Regions from separate parts of the Paenibacillus sp. 2KB_20 genome, predicted to be linked through region 3. Evidence: riboswitches for the same ligand, from Rfam matches in the RefSeq annotation. Region 3 holds a riboswitch; each other region holds the start of a gene.
The links. A riboswitch is a leader RNA that binds a small molecule or an ion and turns the genes downstream of it on or off. The one in region 3 is predicted to bind cyclic di-AMP.
Positions count from the first base shown of each region.

Region 1: linked by a shared signal. The riboswitch ahead of AB4124_RS07385 (hypothetical protein) and the one ahead of AB4124_RS13020 (APC family permease) in region 3 are both predicted to bind cyclic di-AMP.
Region 2: linked by a shared signal. The riboswitch ahead of AB4124_RS21645 (C40 family peptidase) and the one ahead of AB4124_RS13020 (APC family permease) in region 3 are both predicted to bind cyclic di-AMP.
Region 4: linked by a shared signal. The riboswitch ahead of ehuB (ectoine/hydroxyectoine ABC transporter substrate-binding protein EhuB) and the one ahead of AB4124_RS13020 (APC family permease) in region 3 are both predicted to bind cyclic di-AMP.

Region 1 covers NZ_JBFRHH010000002.1:344,796-349,009, reverse strand. The annotation lists gene AB4124_RS07395 (proline dehydrogenase family protein) at 1-175, shown strand, start outside; gene AB4124_RS07390 (hypothetical protein) at 234-698, opposite strand; cyclic di-AMP (ydaO/yuaA leader) riboswitch at 1,401-1,568, shown strand; gene AB4124_RS07385 (hypothetical protein) at 1,699-2,109, shown strand; gene AB4124_RS07380 (potassium-transporting ATPase subunit F) at 2,260-2,337, shown strand; gene kdpA (potassium-transporting ATPase subunit KdpA) at 2,368-4,047, shown strand; gene kdpB (potassium-transporting ATPase subunit KdpB) at 4,069-4,214, shown strand, end outside.
Region 2 covers NZ_JBFRHH010000007.1:582,090-586,303, forward strand. The annotation lists gene AB4124_RS21630 (copper homeostasis protein CutC) at 1-93, shown strand, start outside; gene AB4124_RS21635 (ROK family protein) at 129-1,082, shown strand; gene AB4124_RS21640 (hypothetical protein) at 1,479-2,006, opposite strand; cyclic di-AMP (ydaO/yuaA leader) riboswitch at 2,268-2,397, shown strand; gene AB4124_RS21645 (C40 family peptidase) at 2,401-2,877, shown strand; gene AB4124_RS21650 (stalk domain-containing protein) at 3,108-4,214, opposite strand, start outside.
Region 3 covers NZ_JBFRHH010000004.1:185,363-189,576, reverse strand. The annotation lists gene AB4124_RS13025 (formate/nitrite transporter family protein) at 1-63, shown strand, start outside; gene AB4124_RS13020 (APC family permease) at 209-2,035, opposite strand; cyclic di-AMP (ydaO/yuaA leader) riboswitch at 2,198-2,393, opposite strand; gene AB4124_RS13015 (molybdopterin-containing oxidoreductase family protein) at 2,876-4,214, shown strand, end outside.
Region 4 covers NZ_JBFRHH010000010.1:162,920-167,133, forward strand. The annotation lists gene ehuA (ectoine/hydroxyectoine ABC transporter ATP-binding protein EhuA) at 1-114, opposite strand, end outside; gene ehuD (ectoine/hydroxyectoine ABC transporter permease subunit EhuD) at 128-790, opposite strand; gene ehuC (ectoine/hydroxyectoine ABC transporter permease subunit EhuC) at 793-1,446, opposite strand; gene ehuB (ectoine/hydroxyectoine ABC transporter substrate-binding protein EhuB) at 1,448-2,302, opposite strand; cyclic di-AMP (ydaO/yuaA leader) riboswitch at 2,653-2,798, opposite strand; gene AB4124_RS25075 (SDR family NAD(P)-dependent oxidoreductase) at 3,221-3,964, opposite strand; gene AB4124_RS25080 (flavin reductase family protein) at 4,152-4,214, opposite strand, start outside.

The sequences.
Region 1 (4,214 bases), on a different contig from region 3:
TGAGTTTCAGATGCTGTACGGGCTGCGGATGAACGATCAGGCAGCGCTTGCACAGGACGGCTACCGCATTCGGTGTTATATGCCCTACGGAACGATGTGGTACCCGTATTTTACGCGGCGGCTGGCGGAGAAGCCGGCCAACCTGATGATGGTGCTCAAAAATATGTTCAAGTGAGCGGGGGAAAACAATCAATTGAAAGTGAAGCGAGGACGGTAGCTCTCTAGCTACTGTCCTAGAAGAAATAATACGCCTCCGAGCAGTCCATCAGGAAGGAACGCTCCAGCGGCAAGCTGCCTAACCGCTTACGGGTGATGTGCTGTTGCCGATTGGTCTCCAGATCGGCGAGCGCCGATACGGCGAGCTGCATCCGGGCGGATCCCCACTGGTGCTGCTTCTGGGCATAGCGAACGGCCTCGGTCACGGACATGCCTTTCAGCCTCGTAAAGACGGCTGCCCAGCGGACTAGATCCGTGAATTCCCTGTTGCTTGGCAGCGCATATTCGGCATAACCGGCCGCGTCTTTGCAGCTGATTTTGAACAAACCGCAGTTCCAATCTCGTTTGCTCCAGGGGATAAAGCGTTCAGCCGAGCCCTGGTCGAAACGCAATATCTCCATATGGCGGATGGGCTCTACACTTAATGCGGGAACTTCGGTTTCGATAACGGATGTCAGTGCATCCTCGATGAATTTCGTCATGATCTACGCTCCTTTATAGGAATGTTATATGCACGGTAAAAAGGCCTGGTGAGCAGAGATCCCCCGCTCTCCAGGCCTTTTTGTCGTTAGAGGCCCTGCTCCATTGGCGATTTTGGTTCCCCCGTCTCCCCATCTGTGGGGAGCTCAGCGTATAACGAATGTTTCGAATAGATGGATGAATCATACGCCGGAGGAAACTAAAAGTAAATGATCATATGGGACGGATATATTCCGAAAATCGATGAAAACCGTGTAAGAAAACGTGTACATTCAGTCGTGTCATCGATTATCATGGCAAAATCTCGGTATCTCGATAGATTGCGATAAATACAAGAAAACAAGAGAAATACATAGTATAGAGTAGTATTCGAGAGATAATGAAGCGATACTGGTCAGTTCCTGTTCGACATAACGCCACATGTGTTTTTGCTCACATTTACTTCCTGCAGGGCCAGACGTATGATACGAACTATGAATTGACGGACATCAGCGACAGGCAAACGGGCAGCCGTTCCATGAAGGCCTACAGACAGTGTGAGAGCTCAGTTGGGCTCTTTTATGGATCGAATCTCGGGCGAAGGCGCCATGGGTCTTCGCTGAAATTGCAGGATGATGCGACTCTCACCGCTCGAACCTGATGCTGTGTTGTTTTGCCGGACCTGGATGTTTAGTCAATGGCTAATAGAATAACATGCTACTCGTTTTCAATTTTCGCTGAGTCCTTGAATGGAAAAGGAACGGGGGAACCAGTCGGGAGATGAATCTATCTCTCAGGGGTGAATCCCATGGACAAGATAACGGTCTATGGGTAGGGCGACTCTCACGCCCGAATCCGTCAGCTAACCTCGTAAGCGTATCGAGAGAGGCAACGATTGTCGTGGACTTGGGCCACGGTGTATTTCACCGTGTCCTATTAAGGAGCCTGCGGGAAGAGTTCTTCTCTTTCCACAGGCTTCTTTGTTGTTGTCTTCTCTTTCCGAACTTAGGAGGAGAACAAAAGATGGAGAAATCGCAGGAGTTTATCCTGGTATCCGCACCGAACAAGGCCGGGGAAGAATTTATCCGCCAGCTGATCTTTAAGCGCATTTCGTTTGTGGCCATAGCCAACAACCGGGTTGAACAGGAGAGGCTGCATGAGCTGGGCTGCACCAACATGATACTAATCGATACAAGGGACGAGCAAACCTGGATCATTCCCGAGTTTCCCGTCAGCAAGGTGTTTCTGTTCGAGAGCAGCTTGAATCTATGCTGCCGCTATTTACGGATTTGCCGGACCTGGACCACAGAGTCGATTTATGTGATTACCCATTCCAGCAATCCGCGATTGATATACAAAGGGCTGGGTGCCGATGTGGTGCTTCATACGAACCATCACCAGGTATCCTTCCTGATTTTGTCCATTGTCAGCTAAGGTCTTGGCTGATATCACAACGAGGTTTTAGGAGGTTATATTCATGCAGGATTTATATATGGTGCTCATATTGGGAGGAACCTACGGACTGTTCATGCTGTTCATGTCTTGGTGTGGGCGCGTGGTTTCTGAACCGGAGGCGGATTAACCATGATGATCATTTTGGTATGCACGCTCTTTATTTTTCTGTACTTGATTTATGCGCTGATTCACCCTGAAAAATTCTAGGGAGACAGCTGAAGGAGGAAGGCATTCGCCATGGGCATTTTACAAATTGCCATCGTTATACTCGTTCTGGTGCTGCTGGTAAAGCCGCTTGGAACTTATCTATATCAGGTGTTTCGCAATGAAGGCAATGGAACGGACAGATGGTTCTCCTGGGCGGAGAAACCGCTCTTCACACTGATTGGTTTGAAAGAACGCAAGGGAATGACGTGGAAAGGTTATGCCATCAGCTTTGTGATGACGAATATCGTGCTGGTCGCGTCTGGGTATTTGATTCTGCGGTTGCAGAGAGTACTACCCTTCAACCCGAATGGCATCGATAATATGGAATCGACCTTGTCGTTCTCTACGATCATCAGCTTTATGACCAATACGAATCTTCAGCATTACAGCGGGGAGTCGGGGTTATCCTATATGGCCCAGATGGCTGTCATTACGATGATGATGTTCACGTCTGCGGCAACCGGGCTCTGCGTGGCGATTGCTTTTATCCGGGCGGTGACTAGCAAGGGCTCAACCGTCGGTAATTTTTTTGAGGACTTCGTCAAAGCTCACACCCGGGTGTTCATCCCGGCTGCGTTCATCATTGCAATGGTACTGGTTGCGCTGCAGGTGCCGCAGACCTTGAAGCCTACGCTCAGCGTCACGACGCTGGAAGGTAGCGAGCAGCAAATAGCCGTAGGGCCAGTAGCTGCGCTTGAATCGATCAAGCATCTGGGCACCAACGGCGGCGGGTTTATGGGAGTGAACTCGGCACATCCGTTCGAGAACCCGTCCCCGCTGACCAATGTCATCGAAATCCTGTCCATGTGGAGTCTCGGGGCGGCACTTCCGTATACGTTCGGTTTATTCGCCAAGAGCCGCAAACAGGGCTGGATTATTTTCTCGGTGATGATGACCTTGTTTATCGCTTTCCTGTCGCTGAACTATGCCGCTGAAACCAATGGCAATCCGGCGCTGAACCGCTTGGGCATCGATGCCTCGCAAGGCAGCATGGAGGGCAAGGAGGTCCGGTTCGGGGTTGCTCAATCTTCTCTGTTCACGACGGTGACGACCGCGGCCACAACCGGGTCGGTCAACAACATGCATGATACACTCACGCCGCTTGGAGGGATTACGCCGCTGTCCCTGATGATGCTGAACTCTGTTTTTGGCGGAAAGGGCGTTGGGCTGATGAATATGCTTATGTACGCGATATTGGCGGTGTTCCTGGCCGGTCTTATGGTTGGTCGAACCCCCGAATTTCTAGGCAGAAAAATCGAGGCGCGGGAGATGAAGCTGATTGCGATTGTTATCCTGGTGCATCCATTTATCATCCTGGCTCCGACCGCCCTTGCGCTGATGACAGATGCAGGGCAGGCAGGCATTACCAATGCGGGCTTTCATGGCATCTCGCAAGTATTGTACGAATACACGTCTTCCGCTGCCAATAACGGTTCCGGATTTGAGGGTCTGTCAGATAACACGCCGTTCTGGAACATTACAACAGGACTGGTCATGCTCTTCGGCCGTTACATTTCGATGATTGCCCTGTTGGCGGTGGGCGGCTCGCTGATGCGGAAGCAATGGGTTCCCGAGACGCTTGGGACGTTCCGGACAGATAATAAGCTGTTTGCCGGCATTCTCATTGCAGTGGTTCTGATTATCGGTGCATTGACCTTCCTGCCTGTACTTGTGCTTGGTCCGATTGCTGAGCATCTGACGATCCGTTAATAGAAAAGGTGGCCTATTACCATGAATAATACGAGAAAAAAAGTGATGTCCAAAGAGATGGTTCGTCAGGCGCTCAAGGAGAGCTTCACGAAGCTGAACCCCGTCCTGATGATGAGAAATCCGGTCATGTTTGTGGTGGAGGCCGGCACCCTGGTTGTTTTGCTGAT
Region 2 (4,214 bases), on a different contig from region 3:
CATTTCGGCTCAGCTGTTCGGTACGGTCGATCAGGGCTGAAGCCCATCGATCCGGTCGAGCTGCGATCGCTGGCTGAGAGCATACATCAATAGAAGTAGCAAACCTATCGGAAACAGGTGAACAAAAATTGCAAACCGTATGGAATAAACAGCAAGAATTTGTGGTTGGCGTTGACCTTGGGGGTACGAAGATCGCGGCAGCGCTCTTTGATTCCGAAGGACAGCTGCTGAACCGGGAGCAAATGGAGACAGCGGGTGCGCGTACGGCTGAAGAAGTGGTCGCGAGAATTACGAACATGATCCGCAGTGTGTCGGACGGCCACCCTCTTCGAGGCGTAGGGATGGCTTCACCCGGAACAGTTAACAGTAGGGAGGGGATTGTCATTCATGGTACGAATCTGCCGGAATGGACGAATGTCCCCCTCAAAGCCTGGATGGAACGTGATCTGCATACGGAAGTACAGGTGCTGAATGATGCCAATGCAGCCGCATGGGGAGAGTATGTAAGAGGTGCCGGAAGAGGGTCGACGAACATGGTGTACGTGACGCTAAGCACCGGCATCGGCTCAGGGATCGTGCTGGATGGGAAGCTGTTCCTGGGCAGCAGTTCATTTGCTGGGGAACTGGGACATCATATCATTGATCCGAACGGTCCGCAGTGCAATTGCGGGAGCCACGGCTGCTGGGAGGTATTTGCTTCAGGAACGGCCATCGGCCAGGCAGCATCCCAGCGGATGCTCACCCAGCCCAGCGTAATTTCTGAACTGGCCGCAGCCGAGGCGGGAGTGAACGCTAAACATGTTTTCGAGGCTAAACGTCTTCATGACCCCGTCGCAGTAGAGGTCATCGATCGAGCCATCTATTATATGGCGCTAGGACTGGTTAACGTCATTCACAGCTTCAACCCCGATCGCATCGTGATTGGAGGGGGAGTAAGCAGAGCGGGCGATCTTTTATTTCCGCAGCTGCGGGAAATGACAGATAAGCTGGTCATGCCATCCTATTTAGGCACGTACGAGATCGTTCCTGCAGGACTTCGGGACGATGTTGGTCTGGTTGGAGCTGCGGCCTTGTTCCAGTAGCATAGGTGTAAAGAGAACGTTACGGATAGAATAAAGGATGGAATAGAGGTTAGATAAAAAGCGTTCGGATCGGCGACGTAGTTTCATGTTAACCGAGCTTAAGCGAATTAGACAAAAGCCGCCCTTCAGGGGGCGGCTTTCCAATTATTCATAGAGAGCGGGAAACGGAGCGATCATTTTTTTCGTTATAAGTCCGTAACATGTGACAAGTGATAGGCGTGAACCGTAAGCCGTCATCCGTTTTCACTGGAGGCGAGTTTTTGGTTTCCTGGTTAGGTTTGTTTGTATCCGACAAACAATAAGCGGTTGCTCACACTTTCCCGCGATGCCGGCGGAAACCGCCGGCTCCAAACCCGCACGTGGGATGACCTGCAGGCTTGGAGCCGGCGGCTGCCGCTATTCCATGTACTTGGATGCGTCAAACGTAATCATGGACGTATGATTGGCATGTTCAATCAGTGAAGAGAGCTTGGTTACTTCGCGTTCCTTCTTCCGCGCTTGCGCCTGATAAGCTTCCGGATCATATAAAGCGACGTTGAACAGCGTTACGGCACCATCTCCGCTGCCACGGCTGCTCTGCCGCTCCAGCTTCTTGCGGGAGCCGAGATGAGCAAGTTGTCCGATATCGCTGCGGATCTGTTTGGCCAGCTCGATCGCTTCCATGATGGTCATGTCGGAGCCGTTCCAGCTAATGGTTTGCGTTGTATTGGAGATTGCCATCAGCAAATCCAGCTTTCTGTAATCCGCGGCGGCGGCTTCGATTTCTTCCGTAATGGCATCCACACTGCGTGCAGGATATTCCGCCGTTTCCCCTTTTTCAATGATTGTGCTGCTGTTGTTCAAGCGTTCCGACATCAATTGATTCAAGAGACGGTTGATTGCTGCCCGGACTGCCAAAGCTTCAGCCATCGTGATTTGTCTCATAAGTGATCGATCACCTCTTTAATTTCATTACTGATTATGTAAACGCATAGGTTTGTAAAAAGTTGCTAGATTATTAAAAAAAGCAGTTCGAGAAGGAAAGCAGAGTTACATAATTGTCATGACTGTGTGAAGATGGTTAAAAAATAGTCGGCCGGAATTAACCATCTTTACGACAGCTCCAAACATAAAACGATAGATTTTTAGGATATGATTGACAGCATCCTTGCTTGTATACTATATTAAGAGAAGGTTACAAAACGTTAATGAATTTTGCCGAATTTCGTTTGGAAAACGGGGGAACCGTCTTGGGTGAATTACTCTTGTATAGAGAGTATAGGGAACCTTCAACCGAACCCTTAGCTAACTCCGTAGGCATCGAAGGAGAGAACATATTTTGAAGAAGTTTGTCATCACTTTGCTAGGGTCTGCAATTATTTTTTCTTCCGGTGCCGTATCAGCATTTGCTGATCAACAACCGAATTTTCAGTATCAAGTGAAGCAATTGGTAGGAACTCCATACAAATGGGGCGGAACGACCACTAGCGGGTTTGATTGCTCCGGATTTATTCTGTACATGTTTAGAAATTTTGATATGGATCTTCCACGCACTTCCCAAAGCCAGGCTCAAGCCGGTGAACATGTGGATCGCGAAGATCTGCGGGTTGGAGATTTGGTATTCTTCAATACAAGCGGCAGCGGAATTTCTCATGCAGGCGTTTACATTGGTGACGGACAATTTGCGCATGCTTCCAGCAGCAAGGGAGTCAGAATCAGCAAGCTTAGCGATTCATATTACGAGCCACGTTATGTCACGGCACGTCGTGTGTTGAGTCAAGAAAATTATGCGAGACTGGTAGGAAGCGCAAGCTAATTGGATTACATTGCAGTTTAGGGTTCAATACATAACCAGAAAGCCTGACAAAGGGTTGTCCTTGTCAGGCTTTCTTTTTTTTAGATATCAGAAAGTATAAACTTCGAAGCTTGTGACTTCCTGATATCGCAAGAAAAACGTCTACTAACTGCGGTCTGTCATCTGTGAAAGTAGCGTCGATAGAAGTTTTTCTTACTATAAGTCTGTCAATCCCCACAGGGGTTGTTCGGTTACTCCTTAACAACAGAGGCATTCACAGCTGCTTCCATCCCGTTATTATAGAGACGGAACAAGCCAAGACGCCAGAAAGCAGCGCCTTTCAGATCATAGCGTTTGGCCAAACCGAGCTTATCGTCCACGGAAGTGGCTGTTTCGCTGCTTAAGCTGATGCCAAGCAAAAGCTTCTGCTTCGGGACACCTGCTTGGAGTGCCAACTGGATCGCTTGGTCCACCAGGCTGTTTGGTTCGGGTACCTGAGATTTGGTTCCGACCGGATTGTACTGATAAGCCATAACGATGAGATCATCGGCGATGGAGGCCAGCGCTTTGTAATCGTAACCTTTATAGGCGCTGTTCAATGGCGGCACCGCTAAGGACAGAGCAATGTCATGCGGCAATGCTGCCTTTAATTGCTTGACATAATCATTGAGCAGCTTCTGCTGGTTTACGACATCCAGTTTAAAACCGAGCCCTTCAAAATCAAGTACAACGCCGCCGAAGCCGTTCTCCGTTACCGCGGATGTGATGCCTTCAATGGACTTTTGGCGCAGGCTGCTGTCGCTCAGTACTTTGGTTAATTCGCCGTTTCCATCTAAGGCATAGACCATGAGGTATGGTTTAATCTTCTGGTCCGTAGCATCTGCTACCATCGATTGCGGCGTAACGTCACCGGCCGCAGCGGGCAGGCGGTACTCGTCGCCTTGAAGCGTGAACTGACCTTCACGATCGATGCGGCTCCATCCAAAGGCGACTGAATTCATAGATGCAACAAGATCCCGTTCTTGGAAAGATTGCAATGCATAGAAGGCTCTCAAATGCATCTCGCGCTGCGGCGATACAAGGGAGACCGTGCGAGTTGCCTGATTCCAGCCCACATCGACACCGAAGTGGCTGCTGAACGAGCTAAGCGGGATCAGTACACGGCCTTCCCGTTGAACCGGCGGGGCCGCAAGCTTCACTTGTTTTCCATTGACCGTTGCTGTCGTGCTTCCCACCTGAAGTAACACTTCAGTCGATTGGCCTTTCACACTGCCGATGGCCTTTACGGTTTGCGTCTTGCTATTCCAGGTGATTTGAATGCTCAGCGCTTCACCGACCGTCCGGAATGGAACGTAGGT
Region 3 (4,214 bases):
CTGCCGTCTGCGCCAACTACCGGCACTGCTCAACAGGTTCATTCTGCGCAGAATGTTTCTTAATATCCCGAAGCCTGGTAAGCGTCTAGGCGGAGGAAAAAAAGCTGCGATTGACCGCTCCCTTAAGAATAGGGATCGGATGATCGCAGCTTTTTTAACGTTGTTGGCGGAGTGGATTCCTTGTATAAGTCGCAGCGGAACAAGCCCGCTATTTTTTAAAATGGTAAGGTACTGTGGTGATAATCACATCTCTCCGATACAGTAAATGTGCGCGAATGAGCAAGCTGGACTGATTGTGCAGGAAGTTATGCCAGCCCTTCTTGGGGATGAACTGCGGTATGACAACGGTAACCTGATAGTGGGATTCGCTTGCCTTCCGCTGCACGGTATCGATGAATTTGGTCAGCGGCTGAATGATGCTCCGATAAGGCGAGTGCAGCGTCACCAGCCGGATGTCCGGCTGCCACTTCTTCCATTTTTCCTGGAAGGCCGCCTCGTCCTCCCGCTCGAACGGCACGTACACCGCGATAATTTGTCCTGCTCCCAGTGATTTGGCATAATTCAGCGAGTTCTCCACTACATGCGTGATTCCCGCCACAGGCAGAATAATAACATTTCCCTCAATCGGCTTAACCGGCTCACAGGTCGTAATTCGCAGCTGGTCTGCTACGGCCTCATAATGTTTGTGGATTCGTGTGAAGATCCAAATGATCAGCGGCAGGAAAATCAAGACGGTCCACACTTGGGCGAATTTCGTGAAAAAGAAGATCATCGTCACGATAAAGCTAATGCATGCGCCGGTGGTATTAATGATCAGCTTGACGATCCATCCTTCAGGCTTTTCGCGAATCCACTTCACCATCATCCCTGTTTGGGAGAGGGTAAAAGGGATAAACACGCCGACGGCATACAGAGGAATCAGATGCTCGGTTTTGCCTTCGAAAGCCAGCAGCAACAGAATGGAGAAGAACCCAAGTATGATAATCCCGTTTGAATATCCCAGACGGTCCCCCCGGACGGTGAACATTCGGGGAATAAATTTATCCTTCGCCAGATTAACGGCAAGCAGCGGGAAGGCGGAATATCCCGTGTTGGCGGCCAGGATCAGAATGAGAGCTGTTGTTCCTTGGATAAAGTAATAAAAAACGTTTCGTCCAAAGGTATGCTCGGCAATCTGGGAAACGACAGTGACTTGCTCGCTGGGGCTAACCCCATAGTAATAGGCCAGGAATACGATGCCCGAAAATAACATTGCCAGCAAGGATCCCATCGCGACCAAGGTTTTGGCCGCATTATTCGGAGCGGGATCCTTGAAATTCGGGATGGCGTTAGAAATGGCTTCAACGCCGGTCAGGGCAGAGCTGCCCGAGGCAAATGCCCGCAGGAGCAGGAACAAGCTGAGACCGGCGACAGGCGTGCCGATCGGCGTGTGAAGCTCTGGTGATGCATGGCCTGTAGCTATGTTGAATATTCCGACGCCAATCAGGATAAACAGCGCCAGTACAAACAAGTAAACCGGATAAGCCAGTATGGTGGCCGACTCCGTAACCCCTCTTAAATTGAGTACGGTCAAACATAGAACGAACACGATGGAGATGGGCAGATTGTAGGCATGCAGTTCCGGAAAAGCCGACGTGATCGCGTCCGTCCCCGCCGATACGCTGACCGCAACCGTCAGGATGTAGTCGACCAGCAGGGAGCCGCCAGCGACCAATCCTGGATACATGCCTAAATTCCGTTTGGAAACCACGTAGGCTCCCCCGCCATGCGGATATGAGAAAATAATTTGTCTATATGATAGGATAAGTGCCAGCAATAAGACCAGGACCCCGACGGCAATCGGTATGGAATACCAATAGGCAGCCGCGCCAACGGTCATCAAGACGATCAGAATTTGTTCAGGTCCATAGGCCACGGACGACAAGGCGTCGGATGAAAGGATGGCCAGCGCTTTGGTTTTGTTCAGCTTTTGCTCGCCCAATTCCGTTGATTTAAGGGGTCTTCCGATGAGGAATCGTTTGATAGAAGATAACATGTTTTTCACCGCCGATTAAGAATAGGTACATGATGGGAACTGCTTGAAGTGAGTTCAATCGGTGTGCCTCATGTGCTGGACATATGGGCTATCTCCATTCCAATATTGATTTTTGGCAAACAAAAAACACAGGTTAGAACCCTGTGTTTGATCACAAGTTCACAACCCTCTCCATCAACGCTGACGAGGTTAGCTGTCGGATTCGGGCGGTGAGAGTCGCCCTACCTGATAATAGTCGCGGCGTAAGTACGCGCTGCATCAGGATTCACCCCATAGTATGGTTGACAGATCCTATAGGTATCCATCCATACGTGTGGTTCCCCCGCTTTCCAAATTGGAAATTAAGCGAATGTCATGTGAATATGAAGAATGATTTCGAAGCTGAATAGTATATTACGCCTGCTCAAATCTTTTGTAAAACACCCTCCAACGAAAAATTAAGCAGAATTATTTATAAAAAATGACAGATAAGCGCTTACATAAATGTGTGGCTTTGACAGGCTTTGTTTTTTGCATGTTTGCTACAGAAAGCATGATTTTCTATGATGCGTAAGGGCAAGTAGCTCAGATGTGATGCGATAGACGCTGGATACAAACAAATTCGCCATGCCGGTCTCGGGGGAGGAGACATGGGCATGGCGAATTTTTTGGGAGTGGTCCATGATTTGGCAAGGAAGAGAAAGGGTCTGGGTTCCTCTTCGTTGCTCTTGATAGGAATATACCCGGAAGGAAGTAGAGTGAAACACCCGCTCAGAAAAAAATGTAAGACTTTACTGGAGCCCTGATTTTCTTTTAAGATAAGGGGATATGATTCAGCGTGTACAAGGGGGAATGGACGAAATGACTCAAGCGATGATTCATCAGGAGAATGGTGTGTTTCCGGCGGTATGTCCGTTGGATTGTCCCGATACTTGCGGTTTGCTGCTGCATAAAGAGAATGGAAAAATCGTGAAGGTTACCGGCAATCCGGATCATCCGATGACGCAGGGAGCCATCTGTAATAAAGTCCGCAATATGGCACATCGGGTGTATCATCCCGAGCGCGTGCTTTATCCGCTGCGGAGGTTAGGGCCCAAGGGTGAGGGGGCTTTCGAGCGGATCAGCTGGGATGAAGCGATTCAGGAGATTACCGGGCGCTACAAGAAGCTGATCAAGGAATATGGCTCAGAGAGCATTCTACCATACAGCTTTTACGGCAATATGGGGATATTGAGCGTGGACGGTATGGATCGGAGATTCTTCAACAGGCTGGGCGCCAGCCGCCTGAAGCAGTCGATCTGTAATTCCGCAGGCACTGCGGGCTGGAAATCCGTGATGGGGTTTAATGGAGGCACCGTCCCGGAGGAGACCGTTCATGCCGATGTCATCATTGTCTGGGGCGGTAATATCGTCAGCACCAATATGCACCAAGTAGTGCTGGCAGAGAAAGCACGCAAGGCCGGTGCCAAGGTCATTGTGATTGATGTTCATAAGAACCAGACCGGGCAATGGTCGGATTGGTTCATTCCGCTGTTTCCGGGCACGGATGCGGCACTGGCGGTCGGCCTCATGCACATCATGTTCCGAGATGGCATGGTGAATGAGGAATTCCTCCGGCAGTATACGCTCGGGCATGAAGCCTTGCGTGAGCATGTCAAAGACTATACGCCGGAGCATGTATCCTCCATTACCGGCATTCCGGTAGAGGATATCGAGAAGCTGGCCGAGCTGTATGGCCGGGCCGGTACTTCTTATATTCATATTGGTAACGGTCTTCAGCATCACGACAATGGCGGCTTGACGGTGCGCAGCATCGCGGCGCTTCCGGCCTTGACCGGACAATGGCTGAAGCGGGGCGGAGGGGCTGCCAAGTCGAATGGTGGCTACAACAGCATGGACAGCGATGCACTGGAGCGTCCGGATCTCCGGCCGAATCCGGATGCCAGGACCATTAACATGAACCGGATCGGCGAGGCGCTTGCCATGACCGAACAGCCGATTAAGTCGGTCTTTGTCTATTGCAGCAACCCGCTGGTTGTCGCTCCTGACACCGGGCGGGTGCGCGAAGGGTTTGCAAGGGAGGATCTGTTTACCGTCGTACACGATTTGTTCATGACGGATACAGCCAAGTATGCGGACATCGTGCTTCCGGCAACCTCCTCATTTGAGAATACGGACCTGTTCGCATCCTACTGGCATC
Region 4 (4,214 bases), on a different contig from region 3:
GGTCACGCCCGTATATTTCACAATCGGCTTGGTACCCGCAGCGGTAGCGGGATTGTTCTCCTGCTGCGGCACCTTCGACGCTTCCGCTTGCTCATCGATCACAACGGCATTCAATAGACTCCCTCCTTTATTTTCCACGCTGCAGATTCAAACGTTTTTCCAGCCTTTGCACAAGCAAAGATGCGATATAACTGATGATCAGGAACAGAATCCCGACCAGCGTATACGGCTCAAATGCACGGAACGACTGCGACACGATATTTTTGGCCGTCAGCATCATCTCCACCAGCGTGATGGCGCATAGAATCGGCGTTTCTTTAAACATGACAATTAAATAATTGCCCAGTACCGGAATGATTGGCGGCACCGCTTGCGGCAGTATAATACTTCGCCAGGTTTGGGCTTTCGTGTAATTCAGTGCTGTGGCAGCCTCCCATTGCCCCTTCGGCACTCCCTCGATTCCGGAACGGTACACCTCGGACAGATAGGTGCTGTAATGCAGCCCGAGACCGATGACCCCGGCATAGAAGGCCGGAATGGAAATTCCCGTTAGGAGCGGCAGACTGTAATACAGGAAGAAGACCTGAACCAGCAGCGGTGTATTGCGAATAAATTCAATGATTCCTTTGGTTATAAGCGACAACAGCTTAAATCGGCTCCGCGTCGCAAAGGCAAGCAGCAATCCGATGATTAATGCCACCACGAAAGCGCAGATCGTCACCCATACCGTCATCTTTAACGCACTCAAGAGCTGCGGCAGGATATCCCACACATAGTTCCAGTCCCACATGACTATAACCTCCCCGCTGTCCATTTACGCTCCAGCAGTCGAACTGCCAGCGATACGAGCGTAGCAATGACAAAATACATGAGGAGCAGCAATACCAGAATCTCGGTCGTCCAGGAGATGTAATTGTTGCGGAGCACCATCGCCTGATACGTCAAATCCGCCATGGTAATGAAATAAACCAATGAGGTGGATTTGATGAGTTCCACAAGCTGATTCCCGAAAGGGGGAAGCATTCGCAAGGAAGCTTGAGGCAATATCACATTCCACAGCCTTTGCCAAGGCTTCAGATTAAGCGCTAAAGCGGCTTCCCACTGTCCTTTCGGAACGGCCAGCACAGCGCTTCGGACGATCTCCGAGCCGTATGCGCCGAAGTTTAGCCCGATCGCGAGGATGGCCGCCAACATTTTTGGAAGCTCGATGCCGATGAACGGAAGAGCGAAATACAACCAAAACAGCTGCACCAGCAAGGAGGTTCCCCGAAAGACTTCCACGTACACGGCTGTCAATGTGCGAATGATCCACAGCTTCGACAGTCGGCATAACCCGGCTGCAAAGGACATCACGACCGCAAGGATGGCTGAAAAGAAAGCTACCACAATCGTGATCTCCGCCCCTTTTAGCAGCGTAGGGAGAAAATCAATCCACGAATTCGGCATGCTATTCCCCGCAAAGCGCAGCAGCCGTCATTTCACCCGGAAGCTCTTCTTCTGTGAATCCGAACTTCTGCAGAATGTCCAGCAGCTCGCCTGATTCCTTCATTTTTTGCAGCTCTGCATTATAAGCCTCCTGGAACTCGGTATCCGCTTGGCGGAACGCCGTAGCTCCATAACCCCGAACGCTTTCTCCATCGATGACCGGCTGCTCGAAATCAGTTACACGTTCGATGTTGTCATCACTAGCCGAATCCAGCATCGCCTGCAGAGAGGGTCCCGTCATGGTAATCGCCTGTACCCGGTCTGCCTGAAGGGCGCTAATAGCCGAGGCCTGGTCGGGGACCTGTATGATCCGGTCTGAAGGAATACCGGACTTCTCCATATAGCCGATTTCAACCGCGCCTGTCATGACGGCGACCTTAGCCTGGTCATGATTAGCAATATCCTCATAACTTCCGAGTTCCATCGGATTCCCTTGCTTCACCGCAATGGCTTCCCCGATGCTGTACTCCGGATTGGCAAACAATACGGCGGAGCAGCGGTCCGGATTAATGAACATGCCTGCGGTGATTAGATCAAACCGCTCGGCCTGCAGTCCGGCAACCAGTGAACCGAATTCCGTCAGCTCTCCCCTCATTTCCTTGATGCCAAGCCGCTCCAGAATAACCCGAGCAATCTCAACGGCTTCTCCCGTCAGCTCCCCGCTGGCCTCTTTATAGGCATAAGGCTTCTCATTCGCAAAACCTACGGTGATATACCCTTGCTCAATGGCGCGATCCAGTGTACTCCCTTTGTCACCGCAAGCCGCAAGCAATACCACCATAGTCACTGACAACATCAGCACAAGCACTCTCTTCAAAACCTTCCACAACCTTTCGTTATGACTTTGCAATCCTTACAAAATGGCACGTTGAAATTACCCTTGTTAACACATATATTAACTTGGATATAAGGACATTCAGACACCTTGCACGGGTCGGGGCTTCAGGGAAGATGATTCATCCATCTCCTTGCACGCTTAAACCCAATGCCATCCGACTGATTCAATTGGTTAAACATTTGCAGGCCTTGCCCCTCCTCTTTAGCAGAATACAAAAAGACCACCAAACAGGGGATTTAGACATAGCTCCGCCAGCAGGGGGTCAAAAAATAGAGAAAAGGCCCCTAAGAGAATCAAGGGCCTTTGTTATGAACATCCATTATGTATGCAAGACCCATCCACTGCTGACGAGGTTAGCTGACGGACTCGGGTAAGATGGTACCCTACACTCATGATTCTAAGTGACTCGCCCCTGGTGAAACTGGTTCCCCCGCTTTCCGGAAAATGTATGCCGGAAACTAAGCGTGTGTCCATGATAAAGGGAAGTTTAGGAAAAGTCAAACCCCTTTAACCGCTTTTTCTGGAAATTCAGACGCAGAAATGCCATTCTTCCGGGGTGTATGACAAGCTAGAAAAATGCCTCATTCAAGCCTGTCCACCTACAACATAGGGATTTTATCCCATACCTATTTTTCGCTATATAGCAGGCGTTTGCCATGCCTCCCTTACTCGTTCATGTGATGGATAGTTTATGCCATGAATTAGACCAAAACAGTGGAAAGCTTCTACACTCCATCTGAACCAAAAAAAATTTTTGATTATCCATTAAAAACCCATTATGACTCATTTACTTCTAGTTACGGGAGCGCTGGTGCCAGCATCATATATTAACCGCTTTATGAAGCAATGAATGCACACCAAAAACCCCGATAAGTGTCGGGATTTTTGGTCCATGGATTATACGGCTGTATATCCGCCATCCACCAGTAAGCTTGTGCCTGTAATGAAGGATGCATCTTCACTGGCAAGGAACAACACGGCTTTGGCTACTTCTTCCGGCTGTCCCAAGCGGCCCATCGGATGAAGGCCGACCAGGTGCTCGGTGATCGCTTCCGTTCTTCCCTTAATAAGCGGAGTATCGATGTATCCCGGGCATACGGCATTGACCCGGATCCCTTTTGGAGCATAATCCGCGCCCATCGACTGGGTTAACAGCTTAACGCCTCCCTTAGCGGAAGCATAAGCGGTAACACCCGCTTTTCCGACATGGCTATGGATCGAGCCGCAGTTTACGATCGCCCCTCCGGTTCCTTGGGATAACATCTGTTGGATTACATATTTATCACACAGGAACACCCCTGTAAGATTAATATCAATCGTCTTTTGCCAGTTGTCCATCGACAACTGATCAGCAGGGGCATCATGAGCAATGCCTGCATTGGCGAACAATACATCGACACGGCCAAAATGCTCAACCGTCTGCTTCACCATATTTGCAACTTCCTGTTCTTGGGTCACATCCGTCTTAACGAACAGCGTTTCAAAGCCTGCGCCTCTTAATTCATCCGAAACAGCCTGTCCCCGGTCCGAATAATCTGCAATAACAACCTTGGCTCCCTCTTCTACAAAAAGCCTTACTGCTGCTTCGCCGATCCCGCTGGCGCCTCCCGTCACAATGACAACCTTGGATTCAAATTTCATTTGTCGACCACTCCTATATTGTGAATTCATCATATCGGTTCCATATTCATGTAGAGTTAACATATTCCAGGCATGATATTCCACAAGCCCCCGTTTCTTTCCTGAACAACATCCTATCGAATAACGGCATATGGACGCTCACAACTTAATATTCGCCGCATCCTAACCTTATCCAGCCTGTCCATTGTTATACAGGCCTCTCGATCGTAAACATCTCTCCCAGTGAAGCATAGATATTACCAGCCATACG